Regions from separate parts of the Peptoniphilus sp. BV3AC2 genome, predicted to be linked through region 3. Evidence: riboswitches for the same ligand, from Rfam matches in the RefSeq annotation. Region 3 holds a riboswitch; each other region holds the start of a gene.
The links. Region 3 has a riboswitch for thiamine pyrophosphate ahead of thiD (bifunctional hydroxymethylpyrimidine kinase/phosphomethylpyrimidine kinase). Riboswitches for the same ligand answer to the same signal wherever they lie in the genome.

Region 1 (6,293 bases), on a different contig from region 3:
CAGACAATTTATACAATGCCTGCTTCTTTTATTATTTTATATTGTGTTTTGCCATTTTTTCACGAAATATGTCCGTGATTATCTTTTGTAGTTCATCTCTTTCTTTTTCTGGAAGTTCGCCAGGCATCTTCGCCACTTCAAAGAGCTTTGGATAGTCTCTTGCAATTCTTTCGATGGTCTTGGTGGTGGCGTGTTTTCTTACAAAGAACGGAATCTTCTTTATCCATCCTTCTGGTAGTAGTGCCAGAATCTTGTCTTTTGCTTCTTTATCTGTGATTTCTGCGGTGGAAAGTCCATTTTTTATTTGAGTTTGTTCTCTTTCTGTAAAGTCTTCTATCTTCATATTTTCTCCTTAGATTTTCATATTATCTTAGTCCTTAGATAATCGAAGGGCTAGGTTTTTTAATATCTTTAAATAAATAATAGCCCTGCTAATTATTTTTAGCAAGGCTATCTGTACTTGATTTTTATTTCTGTTATTTGTTTGATTCCATAGGGTTTATAATTATATCTTTTCCTTCAAGGATTAAATTCATATTTTTCATTGAACACATGCTTCCGCACATGGTGCAGGTGCCTTCTTCTTCTGGTGTTGATGATGCTCTGTATTCTCTGCATTTTTCTGGATCTATTGCAAGTTCAAACATACCTTCCCAGTCGAGTTTCTGTCTTCTCTTACTCATTTCAAGGTCGATTTCTCTTGCAGATTTAAGTTTTGCGATATCTCCTGCGTGCGCTGCAATCTTAGCTGCGATTATTCCTTCTTTTACGTCGTTTACATCTGGTAGTCTTAAGTGTTCTGCCGGTGTTACATAGCATAAGAAGTCTGCTCCGTAGCTTGCTGCTATTGCTCCTCCTATGGCACTGGTGATGTGGTCATATCCAGGTGCGATGTCTGTAACTAGTGGTCCTAATACATAGAATGGTGCATTGTGGCAGAGTTTCTTTTCGAGTCTCATATTCATTTCTATATCGTCTATTGGCACGTGTCCCGGTCCTTCGATGATGACTTGTACATCTTTTTCCCAAGCTCTCTTGGTAAGTTCACCTAGAGTTATAAGCTCTGCAATCTGTGAAGGGTCTGTCGCATCATGGATTCCGCCTGGTCTTAGAGAATCTCCAAGGGATAGTGTAACGTCGTATTCTCTCAAGATTTCCAAAAGTTCATCGTAGTATTCGTAGAATGGATTTTCTCTGTCGTTCATCTTCATCCAACCAAATAGAAGTGATCCACCACGGGATACTATTTCGTTAACTCTTCTATTTCTCATGAAAATTTCTGAGTTTGCTCTGTTTATTCCACAGTGAATAGTCACGAAGTCTACTCCGTTTTCTGCATGGTTTCTAACTACATCTAAGAATTCTTCTGCCTTTATAAAACTAAGTCCCTTATCCAAGAATCCAACCGCATCATACATAGGAACTGTTCCCACCATTGCAGTAGATTTTTCGATAAGTCTCTTTCTAAATTCTTGAGTCTTTCCGTAATTGGATAGGTCCATTATGGATTCCGCACCCATCTTAAGCGCCATATCCACCTTTTGCATTTCAAGGTCAAGGTCGTTTAGATCCTTAGAAATCCCAAGATTAACATTGATCTTAGTCTTAAGTCCAGTGCCTATTCCTTCTGGAGAGATAGATTTGTGATTTCTATTTCTAGGAATGACAATTTCACCTTTTGCAATCTTCTCTAAAAGAAATTCTTCGCTGACATTTTCTTTCTTCGCAACGATCTTCATCTCTTCAGTTACAAAACCATGTTTTGCAGCTTCCATCTGTGTCTTATACTTCATAAATTAAAAAAACCTCCTAAAAAATTTATAGGAGAATAACATGCCTCATCCCACGCAGGCATTATCCTGCAGGTAAAAATGGTCGAAGTCTAACTTCCTCTCAGCACATAGCTCCCATAGATTATTAATTTACAATTATTATTATAAATATAAAAAAGAGATTTGGCAAAATAATATTTCCAAACCTCTTTTAAAACTAATTAAATTTAATCATCATTATAAATAGTAAATATTTCTTCGATAGTTACACCAAAGACCTTTGCTATGTTCCACGCCAGTACTAGAGAAGGATTGTACCTACCATTTTCCAAATTTCCTATGGTCTCTCTTCTCACTCCGACCGCGTTCGCCAAATCTTCCTGGCTCATGTTATTCCTTGCTCTAAATTCTTTGATTCTATTACTTATCATTTAAGATACCTTGCGTTTCCTTCCACTCTGCTACTACAATTGATATTGTAAATACAAATACTCCTAAACTAAAAGCAATTCCAAATGCAAATTGAATATAATTTTCATTCTTCAAAAGCCCCAGAATGGTTAAAAGCAGAACCATAGAAAATATTTGGACAAAGAATGCTAGAGTGGCTGAATTTTTTACATACTCTTTAAAGGATTCATCTGGAATAATCCAAAAATATCTTAAATAATAGAGAAAACCCAAAAATCCATACCAGCCTTTTTCTTCCGTTACTGTACCGAGAAGAGCAACCATTGAAACCAATGATAAAAACCCTAGAAAATTTATTTTTCTTTTCATAAAAATACTCCTTTGTGATATATTTCTATCTTTATGTTATAAATATACCACATAAATAATTATCTTTCAATATTTTTTTAGATTTTTAAGAATTTTTATAATAGAAAAAAAGAGATTTGCAAAATAATATTTCCAAACCTCTTTTTTATTTTATCTATTCAAATAATCTTCGTTTGCTTTTATAAGCTTTCTGTAATATTCGTCGTAACTTGGGCTGAATTTTCGAATAAGTGGGATAGCAACTTCATAATAATTATTGTCCGCCATGTACTTAGTTAGTTTATCCTGAAGTTTTTTAACCTCGCTATTTTTGTATTCGTCGCTATTCTTATATTTTTCGTACTCATCTAGGAACTCTCTATTTTCTTCGATCCATTCTTTGGAATTACTTACCGCATCTATTTTAGATTTATTTATCTCTTCCAAAGTTTCCATATCAAATCCAGTGGATATTTTATCCAAGTATTCTTTTTCTTCATCTGTAAGATTAAACTCTGGCAAAGAGTCCAAGTACTCTACGAATTTTTCAAAAGCATCTCTTCCATCTTCCTCTAAAGGCTCATTTAAAAATGGTCTGTATGCGGAGAAAAACATCTGTCCATAGTAACCCGGAAACACATTTACAAGTTTTTTATAAATGGTGTCTGTCATTTCCAAATTCTTTACCTTCTCATCAATTGTGCTTTTATCTGCGCCTTTGACAATCATTTCAAGAATTTCCTTTTTCTTTTCCTCAACGCTAAGCTCATACTGCTTGGTTCTAAGCACAGAAGAAAGAGTCCCGTCACCGAAAATAATCTCCCTTATCTCTTTTAGATTTAACCCAAGCTTTGTGAAGAGAGCCACCTTTTCTAAAATCTCCACATCCTTCTCGCTGTAATCCCTATAACCATTTTCAAGACGAACTGGATCTATGATCCCTTTTTCTTCGTAGTATTCAATCGCCTTCCTAGTAAGCCCCGTCTTGTTTTGAACTTCATTTCTAAGCATAATTCCCTCCTTTATTAGAGAGTAACACCGCCCCCAAGGTGCAGGTCAAGTGATATTTTAAATAATCTTAGGATTTCCTAAGAGCCGAATTTTTCATTGATTATATAAGACTTCCACCCTTATTCGATTCTGTTCCATTCTTTTTCTTCGAGCTTTGCAAATCTTTCTTCGTTTCCCTTTGCGATTTTGCCGGTAAATGGTACTTCGTAGGAAACCTTCTTGCCTACATGGACCAAGGTTATGATTGCCTTTTTATTCTTTTTTACTACTTCAAAGGAGCTGATTTCATTCCATGGCATGATTAGAAAATTCTTTTTCATGTTGTTGCTGATTTCCACTTCATAGATTCCTCTGTGACTGAAATTTAAAATGAAGCTTCTGCTTGAATCCATTGTATAGTATAGACCTCCTATTGCAAGCCACTTAAAGAGATCCGTCTTTGTATCATTGTGTTTAAATACCACTAGGTAATTTTCTTTATCGTCAAATGTTTCAAGTACCTTGTCAGTTATTTCTTCTGATGTATTAAATAATAGTCCCATTTTAACCTCCTATTTAAATATGAAGACTTCCGTCATATCTTTTCCCAAAACTTTGCAGATTTTGTACGCAGTTTCCAGTGTCGGGCTGATGGTATTACTTTCGTATGCCATGATGGATCTCCTCTTAAGTCCCACCGCTTCCGCCAATTTGTGTTGGGAAAGTCCCTTTTCTTTTCGAAACTGTGCAATTTTATTTTCAATTACTACTTCCACTAAATCACCTTACTTCTTAAGCAATTTGTTTTGAAATTTTCATAATGTTTATCGCTTAATTTATTTCTAGAAATTATTTTGGTTACATTTTTAGTACATATGTTACATTTATAGTACCAAGTTTTTGTTTTGTCGTCAAATATTTTTTTGAACCAAAGAATTTTTGTAAATTTTCTCCAAGGATTTTTTGCCAAGAATTTTTAGATAAAACAAAAAAAGACTCCTGGGATTATCCCAAGAGTCTATGTTTTCTTTCTTAAATTTTCCGCATTTATTCTACTATTTTATCTCCCATAGGATGGTTACCGTATCGGCAACGTCAATATCATCTGGCTCTATGTCGATATCATAAGAAGATTCCATTTTGTATGATCCAATCTCAAACATATCCACTGGAGATGTCCTGATATCTATTTCTCCCCAAGAATAGTCGATGCTTTGCACTTCTCCCAATTTTACTCCTGCTGCTGTTGCTAATATCTCAGCTTTTTCTCTGGAATTTTCCACCGCGCGTTTGATGACTTCTTTCTTCACTGCTTCCTTGTCCTTTACTGTGTAGCCTATTTAAAATTCGACCTTCACTGAACATACTGATAGTTCATAGAGAACACGCCCTAGCTGTTTGTTGTCGTTTGGAAACTCGATCTGTGTTCTGTGGTGGAATTTGTATCCAACGAATCTTTGTTGGTAATCATTGTTGTGGTCTCTATAACTTTCGTATTTGGACTGAATAGAAAAATCTTTGGTCTTTAGATCTTCGCCAGGGAGCCCAGACTTTTCTATCGCCTCTCTTAGGATCTTGGTCTTTTCTGCAGACTGTTTCACAGTTTCTTCGTAGTCTTTGTAGGCTCCTTCAAATGTTATTTTTAGGCTGGTAGTGTCCGGTTTTACAGACACACTGCCCCTTCCAGTTACTCTAATTGTTCTCATAGTTCCTCCTATATTAATTCAAAAAGTTGAATGGAAATATCAAAAATTCACTAAAAGTTCGGTACGAATCATCTCTTGGCAAGCGATAAGTCGTATAGGAATATAGCACTGCTCTATATGAAGCTCTCGAGTCGAATGGATTTGGTATTAAAAGTAGCAGGGATAATAAAATTATCTTCTTTTTACTTAATTTTCCTCTCTTTATTATTATCCCTTTCCTATCGACTATTCGATTATTAATCAACCCTTGCCCATTATGGACATGATTCTTTCAAACATGGTTTGTGAGCAGGTGTCTTTGTCAATCAAACTATCCCAATCGAGAAGAAGTACCGCCACCATAAAAATAATTAAAATTTAAAATTTTTTTCATAATATCACTCACATTTCCACTTAACTATATTATAGTACAGAAATAAACTTTCTACATCTTTATTGGAAATGGTTTTGGATGGTAAGATAAAAAATGAAAAAGAGGAATTGATAAAAGTAGCTGTAAAAATGAAAAAATAATGTGTAAGATGTTGATGTTTAAGTTGTTCTCGAGGAGAAAATTTGCTTTAAATTGTTGTTCCAGGAGATATTCTTTTCCTGAGTAGCATTAAAAAACTTACTTAGCGTATTTATTTAAACTAAGTAAGTTTTTTCGTTTCAATCTCAAAACTAAAAGAGTTCGGATTTATAACCAATCCCTCGTGGATTCGAAGGCTGGTTCCTTTTGCTGACCGGTGAGCAGCTCCACCACTTTGCTTCCAACATTGACCATTTTGTCGAATTGCTCTATGTTAAAATCAGTCATTGTAGTCGAGCCCTTTGGACCATATCCGCCTGGTGAACTTGACAGTGCGAAATTGGAACGATGGAGAAAGTCATTTCCATCCAGTTGTTTTTCTCTCCAAACGTAAAATCCGGTTGCCTTTTCTAAAATTGACGGTGCCTTATAGCCGTCCGCATCATCCCCGCCATCTATGGCAAGTTGATGCAGTCTGAATTCAATCTCCTTTATATATGGATTATTAAGTCTCACAGAGAGCAGGAAATGATATTTGTATGAGTAATGTGGCGG
Region 2 (6,293 bases), on a different contig from region 3:
TCAAAACCCTTAAAAGATGTGGAAGCATTGGAAGGCGAGAGAATCCTCACGGGAGTTTCTGAGTTTGATAGAGTAATGGGCGGGGGAATTTTAAAAGATTCCCTCACCATTTTAACTGCAAGACCAGGAGCAGGTAAGTCAACCCTTCTTCTTCAAGTTTCAAATATTTTGGCTTCAAAAGGAAAAAAAGTGCTCTATGCATCTGGAGAAGAATCGGCAAGTCAAATAAGACAGAGGGCTAAGAGAATCGTAGAAAATATTTCTGATAATCTCTTTGTAATTTCAACTAATAACCTTGTGGATGTGCTGGATGAAGTGGAGAGTTTGGACTGCGACTTTGTAATTGTGGATTCAATACAGACTTTTATCATCCCAAATATCGAATCGAGAGCAGGTTCACCGACGCAGATAATGGAATCCATCCACATATTAATGAATATGGCGAAGAATGAAACGAGACCAAGGGCAGTGTTTATCGTAGGACAGATGACGAAGGAAGATTCACTTGCGGGAGTGAGATCTCTAGAACACGCGGTGGACACAGTGCTTTTATTATCTGGAGAAACCTATGAAGAGTTAAGGATACTTTCCACAACTAAGAATAGATATGGAAGCACAGGAGAGATGGGATTTTTCAAAATGGATGAAAAAGGTCTCACCTCTATCGACAATCCTTCAGAATACTTCATGACGGAGAGAGAAAATGGAAAAAATGTCCCTGGCTCAGCATTATCTGTAACGAGGGAAGGGACAAGACCAATCATACTCGAAGTGGAATCATTGGTTTCAAAATCATTTATGCCATATCCGTCGAGAGTTTCAGAACATCTTAGAAAGGAACAACTTTTTACACTAATATCAATCCTTGAAGAGAGAGGAGAAGTTCCAATGATGGATAAAAACGTGGTTGTTAAAACTACAGGCGGGATAAAACTTCAAGATACCGCATCCAATTTATCGGTTATTGTAAGCATCTATTCAAGTCTTGTAGGTAAGCCAGTAAAAGCATCAAGCGTTTTTATTGCAGACGTAGGACTTACTGGAGAACTAAAAGTTTGTCCGTCCATAGATGTAAGAATCTCCGAAGCAAGACGCATGGGATTTAAACATATCTACGTTCCGAAAAATATTAAACAAGAATCGAAAGATTTAGTAAAATTAAATCACATAATGGAAGTTTTGAAACATTCAATAGAAGAGTAAACCAAGGGCAACCTTGGTTTTTATATTGCAATTAAAAATTTTTTTAAAATTTCTTAAATAATAGAGTACTTTCAATATGTTATAATGAAAATAAAAGAAGTATGAACTTGGCAAAGAATAAAATATTTAAACAAACTTTATAAGAAATCTAGAAAATTCATTGACTTTGAATAATTATTCTAATATTATTAACTTTATTTTCATATATTTGTGCTAAAGTAGTACCATACTTATAGGAGAAGATTATGTTTAAAAAAATTTTTAATTTATCAAATAAAAAATCAAATACACTTATAACCATAGATAGACAGTACGGATCCAAGGGTGATTTAATTGCCCAGAAACTTGCAACTAGACTTGAAGCAGAATATTTTGATGAAAATATAATTGAGCTTAAGACTTTGGAAACTCAGGTAGATTTAAGTTCTGTGTCCAAGGACGATTCATTTTTAAAAGGAACTGTCTATGATCTATATAGGGAGAATGATTCCTATTCAGAAGAAGACATGATGATCTCTGACGCAAGATTTTTGGCAGAAGCGAAAACCATAAGAGATATTGCAAAGAGTAGAAATGCTATTATCCTAGGCAAATGCGCAGGATATGTACTTAGAGATTACAAACCACTTAATATATTTATAGCGGCAGACTTTGATGATAGAGTAAAAAATATTATGGATCAGATGAGCTATGATGAAGAAAGAGCCACCAGTAAGATTAAGAAGATGGATATGAGGCGTATTAATCACTACGAAAGATTTACAAAGGGTAACTTTGGACAAGCATCAGAATATGACTTCACAATCAACACCTCTAAGTTTTCTGTGGATGAAATAGTAAACATAATCATAAGTCTAAAAAATAATTATTAAATAGATTAGAAATACATTTTCTGAATAAATAAAAAGTCCCCTTAAAATAATAAGGGGATTTTCTTGTTTTAAAACTTTAAAAAATATTAAATTATAATTAAAAATTTAATTTTTAGCTTTTAAAAATTTTTCAAATTTTGGGTAGATGATTGCTAGTACTGCACATGTAAGCACTAGTTCTGGACCCATGTAGGTTATGTTGTAGATGAATGAATAATAGTATGGATTCATTCCTTCTGGTGCGTAGATATACCAAACGAACGCTCCTGAGATAAATACAGAAATAAATCTTAAGAAAATTGCAAGAGCAGCACCCATTGTGGCTTTTATTCTATCTCCTCTTATAGCACCTGCGAATCCTAAAACTCCAAATCCAACTAAGTAATCAAAGATTATAGATAGTGGATGTAGAGAAAATCCTCCACTTAGTAAGAATTTTAGAACTCCAAAAGTTGTACTTGCTAGAAGTCCGTTCTTAAATCCCCATTTTTGTGAATAGAGAATAAGAGGTAACATTGCAAGTGCGGTAACTGAACCGCCTTGTGGCATCCTCCAGATTTTAATATAATCTAGGACGATACTTAGTGCGATGAAGATTCCACCTTCAACGATTCTTAATAAATTTGATCTTTTCATTTTTTCCTCCTCTTATTAAGAGGGGACCTGTTCGCTACGCCGGCATTACCCGGATCAGCTCTAGGGTCGGAATTAAATCCCTCTCAGCGATGGCTCCCCTTAAAATATATTTAATACTCACTTATGGAATAGAAATGTTCTCCATCTCCATCCATAAAAGTAGGTATTCCAATTTGGTTATTTTTCTTGAACTTATCAAAATATGGATCAGAATCTCTATATTTTAAAAATTCTTTTAAATTTTTAATAGAACTTGTAATATCTACAATTCTAACTTCTTCATTTAGTTTCTTTGCGTACTCAACTGCAGGTGGGCAATAAGGGCAAAGACCTGAGATAAAAAGTGTCTTCATTTTTTCCTCTATATTTTATAAGTGATAAAAAATATTAAATTAATTCACTAGATTCTATGATAACACTAAAAATTATTTATGTACAGTGAGGGGTTTTATTTATAATCTTATAAATTTTGAAAAATAGCAGCTCATGTGTTAAAATAAAGACTTAGGTAATAATTACATAAATAATTTGAAAAATATTCACAGATGTGAAAATTATTATAAAGAGGTGACTGATGAAGAAACTTATAAAAGTTTTCTTTGTTTTAGTAGTGCTGTCATTGTCAGGATTACTAATATTTTTATATGCAACTAAGCCTGGAATTGCCAAGATAGGCGTGGATAAACTTAAAAGGCAGACGGAAGAAAAAGAAAAACAAAAAAATATTTTCGACAATAAAAAGAGGATAAACATACTCTTACTTGGAGCAACAAGTACTTCTACTCTTGCAAATCCAGAGTCAAAAGAGAGAGGTCAATCTGATACAATAATGCTTATCTCTATTGACGCTATTGAAAACAAGGTACAAGTTTTATCCATACCAAGAGATTCATGGGTTAAGATAAAAGGTCATGGCGAGAGAAAGATAAATGATGCATACGTACTTGGAGATGTTCCTCTAGCTGTAGATACGATTGAAAATTTACTTGACACATACATTGATCACTATGTGGTAGTTAAGTATGATATCATCGAACAACTTGTAGATGCACTAGGTGGAGTGGATATCGAGTGGAATAGACCTGATTACAAGTACGAAGACAACTGGATCTATCCGCCTCTTAAGATTGATTTAAAGAGGGGTACAAACCACTTAAATGGTAGAGAAACTGTTGCTTATTTAAGAGCAAGAAAGGCTTATAGGGATTCTGACCTTGGAAGAATAGATGCTCAACAAGGTTTCCTTATGCAAATATTCAAGGAGTTAAAATCTCCAAGCACCATTCTATTAGTTCCAAAACTTTTGGAAATGGCTGTTAACAATGTGGAAACAGATTTAACTTACGGTGATATTGCGTATCTTGCAACCTGGGGACTTAAATTAAATAGCACCGATATTAGAATGGATAAAATAACAGGTGACTTCGTTAAGAAGACTCAAAGCGGTGTTGAGGTAGATGTTATAGATCTATACAAGACCCAAGCAATTAAAAAACTTCACGAGTTTCCATTTAATTTTGTGATGCCTGATAGGACACAAGAAATGGAAAGCATAACCGTAGGTAATTAAATTTAATATAAATATTTTTTAAATTTACCTTGACATTACTTTCTCTATGATGTAAACTTCTTAAGAACAAAAAAGAAGATACATTTAGGAGGATAATAATGATTAGGAATTTGATTGAACCTCGTGATTTCACAACTGAAGAGTTAAGTAGACTTTTTGATCTGGCTGATGACATTATTTCAAACCCACGTAAGTACATGGATGTTTGTAAAGGATATGTCTTAGCCAGTCTTTTTTTTGAGCCTTCAACTAGAACCAGACTTTCATTCGAAACTGCAATGAATAGACTTGGTGGTAGGGTAGTAGGTTTCTCAGATGCAAAAGTTTCTTCAACTTCAAAGGGAGAATCACTAGTAGATACGCTAAGAACTGTAGAAAACTATGCGGATATCTGTGCGATGAGACATCCTAAGGACGGGGCAGCACTACTTGCTACCAAGTACTTAAAAACTATGCCAATCATAAACGCTGGAGATGGAGCCCATAACCATCCAACTCAAACTTTAACAGACCTACTTACAATAAGACATTACAAAGGAAGATTTGACAATTTAAAGATAGGATTTTGTGGCGACTTAAAATTTGGTAGGACCATCCACTCACTTGTAAGGGCGATGAACAGATATGACAATGTAAAATTTGTATTCATAAGTCCAGAAGAATTAAAGATGCCTAAGATTTTTAAAAGTGAACTACCAGAAAATTCTTATACTGAAACAGATGACTTAGAAGGAAGCATAAAGGACCTAGACATCCTATACATGAGTAGAGTTCAAAAGGAAAGATTTGTATCAGAAGAAGAATATGTAAGATTAAAAGATTTCTTCATACTTAACAAAGAAAAACTAGACCTAGCTAAGAAGGATATGATCGTTATGCATCCTCTACCAAGGGTAAATGAAATTTCATACGATGTAGATGATGATGAAAGAGCAGTATACTTCCAACAAGCAAAATTCGGAATGTATGTAAGAATGGCACTTATAATGACACTTCTAGGATTGGAGGCATAAAATGATAAATGTATCAAAGATTAAAAAAGGAATCGTACTAGACCATATAGTTGCAGGTGACGGAATCAAACTTTTCAACGCACTTAAACTAAACGAAGTTGAAGACCCTGTAGTTCTTATGCAAGGAATAAGATCAACTTCCATGGGCAAGAAAGATCTTATAAAGATAGAAACAGATTTTAAACTTGACTTCACAGTACTGGGACTTATAGCACCACACACGACCGTAAATATAATCGAAGACGGAGCAAGGGTAGACAAGATTAGAATGGAACTTCCAGAAGAGGTAGAAGGAGTAATCCATTGCAAGAACCCTAGATGTATTACTAACGACCAAAAAGTAGAAGAACACAAATTCTACTTAGTTGACAGGGAAACCAAAGAGTACAGATGCGAATATTGTGACTCTATAACACAATTTGAAGAAATATGATCTGCAAAGTATTAAAAAATATAGATATTGACGACAGATACTTTTTTTTAAAGACAGACTTTGAAGTTGAACCTAAAGCTGGACAGTTCTACATGCTTAGATCCTGGGAAAATTATCCGACATTATCCAGACCAATTTCCATTTACAATGTAGAAGACGGACTTGAGTTTCTAGTAGAAGAAAGAGGAGTTGGAACGAACCTTCTAAGAAATTTAAAAGAAGGAGACTTAATAAAAGTCTACGGACCATATGGAAATTCATTTGATATAGATGTGGACAAGGTGGCACTCGTCGGTGGAGGAGTGGGAACTGCTCCAATGTATTTAACTGCAAAGAAAATAAAAGAAAAAGATAGAGATGCAAAAGTAAAACTCTACCTTGGATTAGATGAAGTTACTAAACTTGACGAGATGTTCTACGACTTAGAAAAATTGGGAGTGGAAATCTTTGTTAAAAGAGGTGGATTTATAACTGATATCATCGACTTCAAAGAAGAAAAATTAATCTACGCTTGCGGACCAGAGGCTATGCTTGAAAATATAACTAAGCTCTCTCTAAAAGAAAAT
Region 3 (6,293 bases):
TGCAATCCTCTGTTTCTGTCCTCCAGAAAGGGAAATGCCCTTCTCTCCTGCCAAGGTTTCAAGCCCTTCGTTGAAGGAATTAATATCTCTCTTTAAATCTGTGATTTCAAGAGCTTCGTCAAGGTCAGCTTCTGTGGCGTCACTTCTTGCAAAGAGGATGTTTTCTCTAATGGATTTGGAGAATAGCACGCTCTCCTGAGGCACATAGGCAATCTTTCTAAATACATCATCCATCTTATAGTCTTCGATTGGAATATCATTTATAAATAGCATTTTACTATCTAATTTATAGTCACGAATGAGTTGTTTTATAAAGGTGGACTTACCTGAGCCGGTCCTGCCGACGATTCCAAGGGTCATACCCCTTTTTATTTCCACATTAATATTTTTAAGATTTAGTTCTTCGCTAGTTGGATATTTGAAATTTAAATTTCTATAATCTATCTTTTCAATTCTATCGAGTCTTTTATCTCCGTCACGATAGGTTATATCGTCCACAAAGTTTAGGGCGCTGTTGATTCTATTCACACCAGCTTTTCCCAGTGCAACAGCGGAGAAAAACTCTGCAATAGCCATCATCGGCCACACAAGCATACCAAGGTAGATTTGAAGAGATACGATATTTCCCAAAGTTATGGCTCCGTCCTTTAGCATCGCAGCCCCGTAGTAGAGACAGATAAAGTAAGAAAAAGCAGGAATAAAGTTGGCGAAAAGTCCGTAGGATCTTTCGTAAAGACTTAGTTTAATATTTTCTTTAAAAGCATCATCTGTTAAAATTTTGAAATTTGAAATAGTGTTTTCTTCGCCACTATAAGCTCTTACCACCCTGATTCCCTGTGCCATTTCAAGGACCGCATCGTTGATTTTTGAGTTTTTTTCTTGCACATAGGTGTATTGATGCTCAATCTTCTGTGAGATGCAGTAGATTATTGGAATTATCAAAAGCATCGGAATAATTGACATGGTAGACAGTTTGAGATTTGAACTCATGACCATCATTACAATGACAAATAAAGGATAGATTGCACCTTCAAATAGAGCAAGCACTCCAAAACTAATTGCGTCTCTTACGAAACCTTGGTCAGAGGTTAGGTTTGTCATCAACTCCCCAGTGGTGTGGGTTTCGAAAAACCTGCCGGTGGAATTTAAAATCTTATTATATAGTTTTGTTTTAATATCCCTTCCATAAAAGTCTGAAGTAACCCAGAGATTTTTCGTCCAAACGAGTCCGATTAGGTAGGACCCAACGGTGATGATCACTAGGTAGATGGTGTTATTCTTAAGAAAATCTAGATCAAGGGTAGATGCATTTATCCTATCCGCCACATTTGAAATGATTTTTGGAGGAAGCACCGCTATAAAATCAACGATAGCTAAGCAAATAACTGCAAGTATATAATTTTTTTTGTATTTAATAAAATGTTCTCTAACGTCTCTGTAAAATTTAAACATAAGTCCTCCGAATTTTTACTATTTATCATTATTATAATATATAGAAAAATTGGGTAGTGTTACAAGTTTGTTAAATTTACAGGGTTGTATGGTTTTATTTTTGATGCTATCCGGATAGCATGAGTTTTATTTTTTTATTTTTGATGCTATCCGGATAGCATGCGTTTTTTTGTTTTTGATGCTATCTGGATAGCATGTGTTATCATTGTTATTTTTTGTAGTGGAAGAACCAGATGAAGGCAGTCATCCTGAGCGAAGGGTGGAGGTTTACCGACACTCGGAGTCGAAGTATCTCTACAATGACATCCTAACGGAAGACAGTCACCCTGAGCGGAGGGTGAAGATTTACCGACACCTGGAGTCGAAATATCTCTAAAATGACATCCTAACGGAAGACAGTCACCCTGAGCGGAAATGACGAAGCCAAAGGCTGAGTCATTGGAGTCGAATGGGTATAACCCGGGTGAGGTTATGTATGAATGATTTCACTTGCCTTGACTAGGTTAAATATAGCAACTACCCGTTCGACTCACTTCGTTCGCTCAGGGTGACTGCAATTGGGAGGGTTACTGTAGCCTCTCGGCTGTGGAAGCAAGATGCTTCCGCTACAAAACCCACCGGGTCATCCTGAGCGGAGATGGGTACCATCAAAATATCCTAACGGAAGACAGTCACCCTGAGCGGAAATGACGAAGCCAAAGGCTGAGTCATTGGAGTCGAACGGGTATAACCGTGGTGAGGTTATGTATGGATGATTTCACTTGCCTTGACTAGTTAAATATAGCTTATATCCGTTCGACTCACTTCGTTCGCTCAGGGTGACTGCAATTGTAAAAGTATTTTGTAATATTTTTTGGAATAGATGGGTTAAATATGGGTCAGATCCTTCGACTTCGACGGCAGAGCCGTCTTCGCTCAGGATGACTGTGTGGAGGGATAGACCCCACCATAGTTATACCCATTCGACTCCAGAGCCTTCGGCTCTTCCGCTCAGGGTGACTGCCTTCCTTTGGACTTTCCGTGTAGAGACTCTCGGTTATGGAAGCGGGTTACTTCCGCTACACAACCCACATGCCAAACAAAAAACTCCTAGTTTCCTAGGAGCTAATTAACTATTTTTTACATTTTTCTTGTGATTTTATATCCGTGGTTCATTGGTCCTCTTCCTTTACCCAAGTCTAACATATCTGATAGTGCTTCTGACAGATAGTCCTTTGCGAGTTCGATGGATTTTTCTAGACTATTTCCTTGGGATAGGTAGGTTGCTATGGCTGATGATAGGGTGCATCCTGTGCCGTGGGTGTTGTCGTTTTCTATTCTCTTGCCTTTGAACCAGGTTATTTTTTCTTTTGTTACTAGCACGTCGTTTGCGTCGTTTACTGAGTGTCCGCCTTTTACTAAGGCTGCTACGCCGTACAGTTCTACTAGTTTCTTACCTGCTTTTTCCATGTCTTCTTCGTTATTTATTTTTATTCCACTGAGTTCTTCTGCTTCTAGTATGTTTGGTGTGATTACTGTGGCTAGTGGTAGCAGGTCTTTTTTAACTGAGTCGATGGCGTCGTCAGATAGCAGTTTTGAGCCTGATGTGGCTATCATTACCGGGTCTATTACGATATTTTTGGCGTCGTATTTTTTAAGTGTTTCTACTATTTCTTTTACGATTTCTTTTGAGAATACCATGCCGATCTTTATTGCGTCGGGATAGATGTCTTCGAAGACTGCTTCTAGTTGTTTGTGTAAAAATTCTATCGGTGGTTCGTCTATTGCTGTGACTCCCATGGTGTTTTGTGCTGTCAAGGCTGTGATGACTGACATTCCATAGGATCCGTTTGTTATGATTGATTTTAAATCTGCTTGTATTCCTGCTCCGCCGCTACAGTCTGAGCCTGCTATGGTCAAGACTGTGGGCAATGTTTTTTTATTGTTATTTTCCATTTTTTCTCCTTTTTTAGGGTACAAAAAAAGCTCTTCTTTGAAGAGCGTCCCAACGTAGGCATTATCCTAATCTGGTTTAGGGTCTAAGTCGAACTTACTCTCAGCTACTGCTCCCCGTGTTTTTATTATATTATTTTATAAATTTTTTGGCAAATTGCTCTCTTTCTGTATTTTTATTATTTCTACGACAAATATTATGACTACCATTACTATTGCTATGATGTCTATTAGTGTGGTTGCTAGTGGCATATTCCACATAAAATGGTTTATCATTACTGCTAACATTAGGAGTAGTCCTTTTAATTTTTTTCCTCTTGAGTAGTAGTAGAGTCCCATCATAAAGACTGCTGAGTAGATCATGTGTGATCCTAGTGCTCCTTTTATTCTATCTATAGAGTTATCCATAATCATGGAGACTTCGTCAAAGGTGGAGTCTTCTGGAATTATATATCCGATGTCTTCCATTATTTGAAATCCCAGTCCTACTCCAAATCCTGAAAGCAAAAAGTCTATTCTCTTTTTGGAGTTTAAAATTAGCATACAGAGTACTGCTGTTGCCATTTTTAATATTTCTTCTGCGTATGGGCTTGCTAGTGCGTCCTGCCATTCGAAAAATGTGTCTTCCATCATGAAGAAGGCAAAGCCGTTTTCTATGGCTTCGTTGACGTAGACGGATATGGACGGGGTTATTAAGGCTCCTGTGATTATGGCGAAGAATAATAGTTTGGTGCTGCCATCGTATTTTCTCGCTAGGATTATTCCTAGCAGTATCGCTGGTACTATGTATATTAAGAGCATTGTGGATGTTTTAAATACTTTTAAATATATTTCTCCTTCGAATTCTTCTACATAGTAGGCGCTAATTAGTGCGTAGATTCCTATTGCTAGGAGTAGAAAATATATTATGAGTAATTTATTTTTGTTTTTCATTTAATCACCAATGAAATTATAGCATAATAGATTTATTTATTACATAAAAAGGCACAGTCTCCTGTGCCTAAATTTTTATTATTTTATTCTTCTTTTTTAGCTTTTGCTTCTGCTATTACTTTATCTGCCATTGCTTGTGGAACTTCTTCGTATCTTACGAATTCCATGGTGAATGTTCCTCTTCCTTGGGTCATTGCTCTTAGGTCTATTGAGTATTCAAACATTTCTGCTTGTGGCGCTTCTGCTATTAGTAGTTGAGTGCCGTCTGCTTGTTGATCCATTCCTAGAATTCTTCCACGTCTCTTGTTCATATCGCCCATTACATCGCCTAGGTATGCATCTGGGATTGATACTTCTACTGACATGATTGGTTCAAGTAGGACTGGTCCTGCTTCTTCCATTCCTTTTTTGAATGCAAGGTTTGCTGCAAGTTTGAAACTCATTTCGTTTGAGTCTACGTCGTGGTAAGATCCATCGTATAGAACTGCCTTGAAGTTGGTAACAGGATATCCTGCTAGTACTCCGTGTTCTTTTGATTCTACTAGTCCTTTTTCAACTGCTGGGAAGTAGTTCTTAGGTACTGCTCCTCCGAATACTTCTTCGTCGAATACGAAATCTTCTTCGCAAGGTTCAAATCTTATCCAAACGTCTCCGTATTGTCCTGCTCCACCTGATTGTTTCTTGTGCTTTCCTTGTACAGATGCAACTTTTCTTATGGTTTCTCTGTATGGAATTATAAATGGAACCTTAACTACTTCTACGCCAAACATATTTTTAAGTTTTTCAAGGATTACATCTAGTTGTACTTGTCCTTGTCCGCCTATGGTTAGCTGTTTAGTTTCTGGGTTTCTATTGATTGTGAATGAAGGATCTTCTTCTCTTAATCTTCTAAGTGATTGAGATAGTTTTTCTTCGTCTCCCTTGGTCTTTGGTTCGATTGCATAGAATAGAACTGGTGCAGGGTATTTTAAGTTTTTATATTTAACTATGTGGTTCTTGTCGCATAGACAGTCCCCTGTTTCTGTGAATTGAAGTTTGGTTGTTGCTCCAATGTCTCCAGCGTCAAGTTCTTCTACATCTAGTTGAGTCTTACCTCTTATTGAGAAGATTCCGCCAAGTTTTTCCATTTCTTCTTTGTTTGCGTTATAGATTGGAGTGTCCTTGGTAATCTTTCCAGAGATTACTTTAAAGATAGATATCTTACCAACGAATGGGTCTGTGATTGTTTTAAATACTACTGCTGAGAATGGTTCATTTACATCTACTTTTCTTTCTTCTCCAGATTCGTATCTAAATCCTGAGTGAGCTCTTTCGTCGTTTGGTGCAGGCATGTAGTTAACTATGGTGTTAAGTAGAATATCGATTCCGATTCCCTTTTCTGCTGAACCTACTAGTAGAGGTACTGCTCTACCTTCTAGTAGTGCTGTTGTAACTCCGCGTAGAACTTCTTCTCTGGTGAATTTTTCGCCGTTGAAGTATTTTTCCATTAGTACTTCGTCTGCTTCTGCTACAACTTCTACGATCTCTTCGTACATTCTTTCAGTTGCTTTTATTTGATCGTGGTTTAGTTCTGTTTCTGCAGGTTGTGCATTTACATATTTAAAACCTTTTTGGTAGATAACGTCTGTTACTCCTATGAAATCATCTCCAGATCCTATTGGAACTGAGAATGGAATTACTTTTTTACCGAATTTTTCTTCGAGTTCTTCCATAAGTTTTCTGAAGTTTACATTTTCTGCGTCGATTTTATTTATGAATATGATTCTAGGTAGACCTATATTTTCAGTGTACTTCCACATTCTTTCTGTGCCTACTTCTATTCCTGCAGTTGCATCTATAACCATTAGTACTGCTTCTGATGCACGTAGAGCACCTTGTGCCTCACCTATAAAATCTAAGTACCCAGGAGTGTCTATTATGTTTACCTTGTAATTTCTCCACTCAACGGGTATTACAGATGTACCTATTGAAGAACC

Region 1: it holds a riboswitch for thiamine pyrophosphate, as region 3 does, so the genes downstream of both, thiC (phosphomethylpyrimidine synthase ThiC) here and thiD (bifunctional hydroxymethylpyrimidine kinase/phosphomethylpyrimidine kinase) in region 3, are expected to answer to the same signal.
Region 2: it holds a riboswitch for thiamine pyrophosphate, as region 3 does, so the genes downstream of both, thiT (energy-coupled thiamine transporter ThiT) here and thiD (bifunctional hydroxymethylpyrimidine kinase/phosphomethylpyrimidine kinase) in region 3, are expected to answer to the same signal.

What each region holds. Positions count from the first base shown of each region.
Region 1 is NZ_AWXD01000008.1:324,444-330,736, forward strand. Features, by position in the region: gene HMPREF1252_RS03370 (hypothetical protein) at 32-343, opposite strand; gene thiC (phosphomethylpyrimidine synthase ThiC) at 477-1,793, opposite strand; TPP riboswitch at 1,823-1,921, opposite strand; gene HMPREF1252_RS03380 (helix-turn-helix transcriptional regulator) at 2,000-2,203, opposite strand; gene HMPREF1252_RS03385 (DUF3796 domain-containing protein) at 2,193-2,552, opposite strand; gene HMPREF1252_RS03390 (MerR family transcriptional regulator) at 2,703-3,542, opposite strand; gene HMPREF1252_RS03395 (hypothetical protein) at 3,662-4,084, opposite strand; gene HMPREF1252_RS03400 (helix-turn-helix transcriptional regulator) at 4,094-4,297, opposite strand; partial or broken gene HMPREF1252_RS03410 (SIMPL domain-containing protein) at 4,577-5,227, opposite strand; gene HMPREF1252_RS03415 (DUF4428 domain-containing protein) at 5,907-6,293, opposite strand, start outside.
Region 2 is NZ_AWXD01000031.1:65,453-71,745, reverse strand. Features, by position in the region: gene radA (DNA repair protein RadA) at 1-1,203, shown strand, start outside; gene HMPREF1252_RS08025 (AAA family ATPase) at 1,449-2,075, shown strand; gene thiT (energy-coupled thiamine transporter ThiT) at 2,181-2,711, opposite strand; TPP riboswitch at 2,726-2,821, opposite strand; gene HMPREF1252_RS08015 (hypothetical protein) at 2,822-3,064, opposite strand; gene HMPREF1252_RS08010 (LCP family protein) at 3,286-4,281, shown strand; gene pyrB (aspartate carbamoyltransferase) at 4,380-5,294, shown strand; gene HMPREF1252_RS08000 (aspartate carbamoyltransferase regulatory subunit) at 5,296-5,727, shown strand; gene HMPREF1252_RS07995 (dihydroorotate dehydrogenase electron transfer subunit) at 5,724-6,293, shown strand, end outside.
Region 3 is NZ_AWXD01000027.1:18,499-24,791, reverse strand. Features, by position in the region: gene HMPREF1252_RS06760 (ABC transporter ATP-binding protein) at 1-1,452, opposite strand, end outside; gene thiD (bifunctional hydroxymethylpyrimidine kinase/phosphomethylpyrimidine kinase) at 2,572-3,387, opposite strand; TPP riboswitch at 3,418-3,514, opposite strand; gene HMPREF1252_RS06750 (PrsW family glutamic-type intramembrane protease) at 3,523-4,317, opposite strand; gene fusA (elongation factor G) at 4,401-6,293, opposite strand, start outside.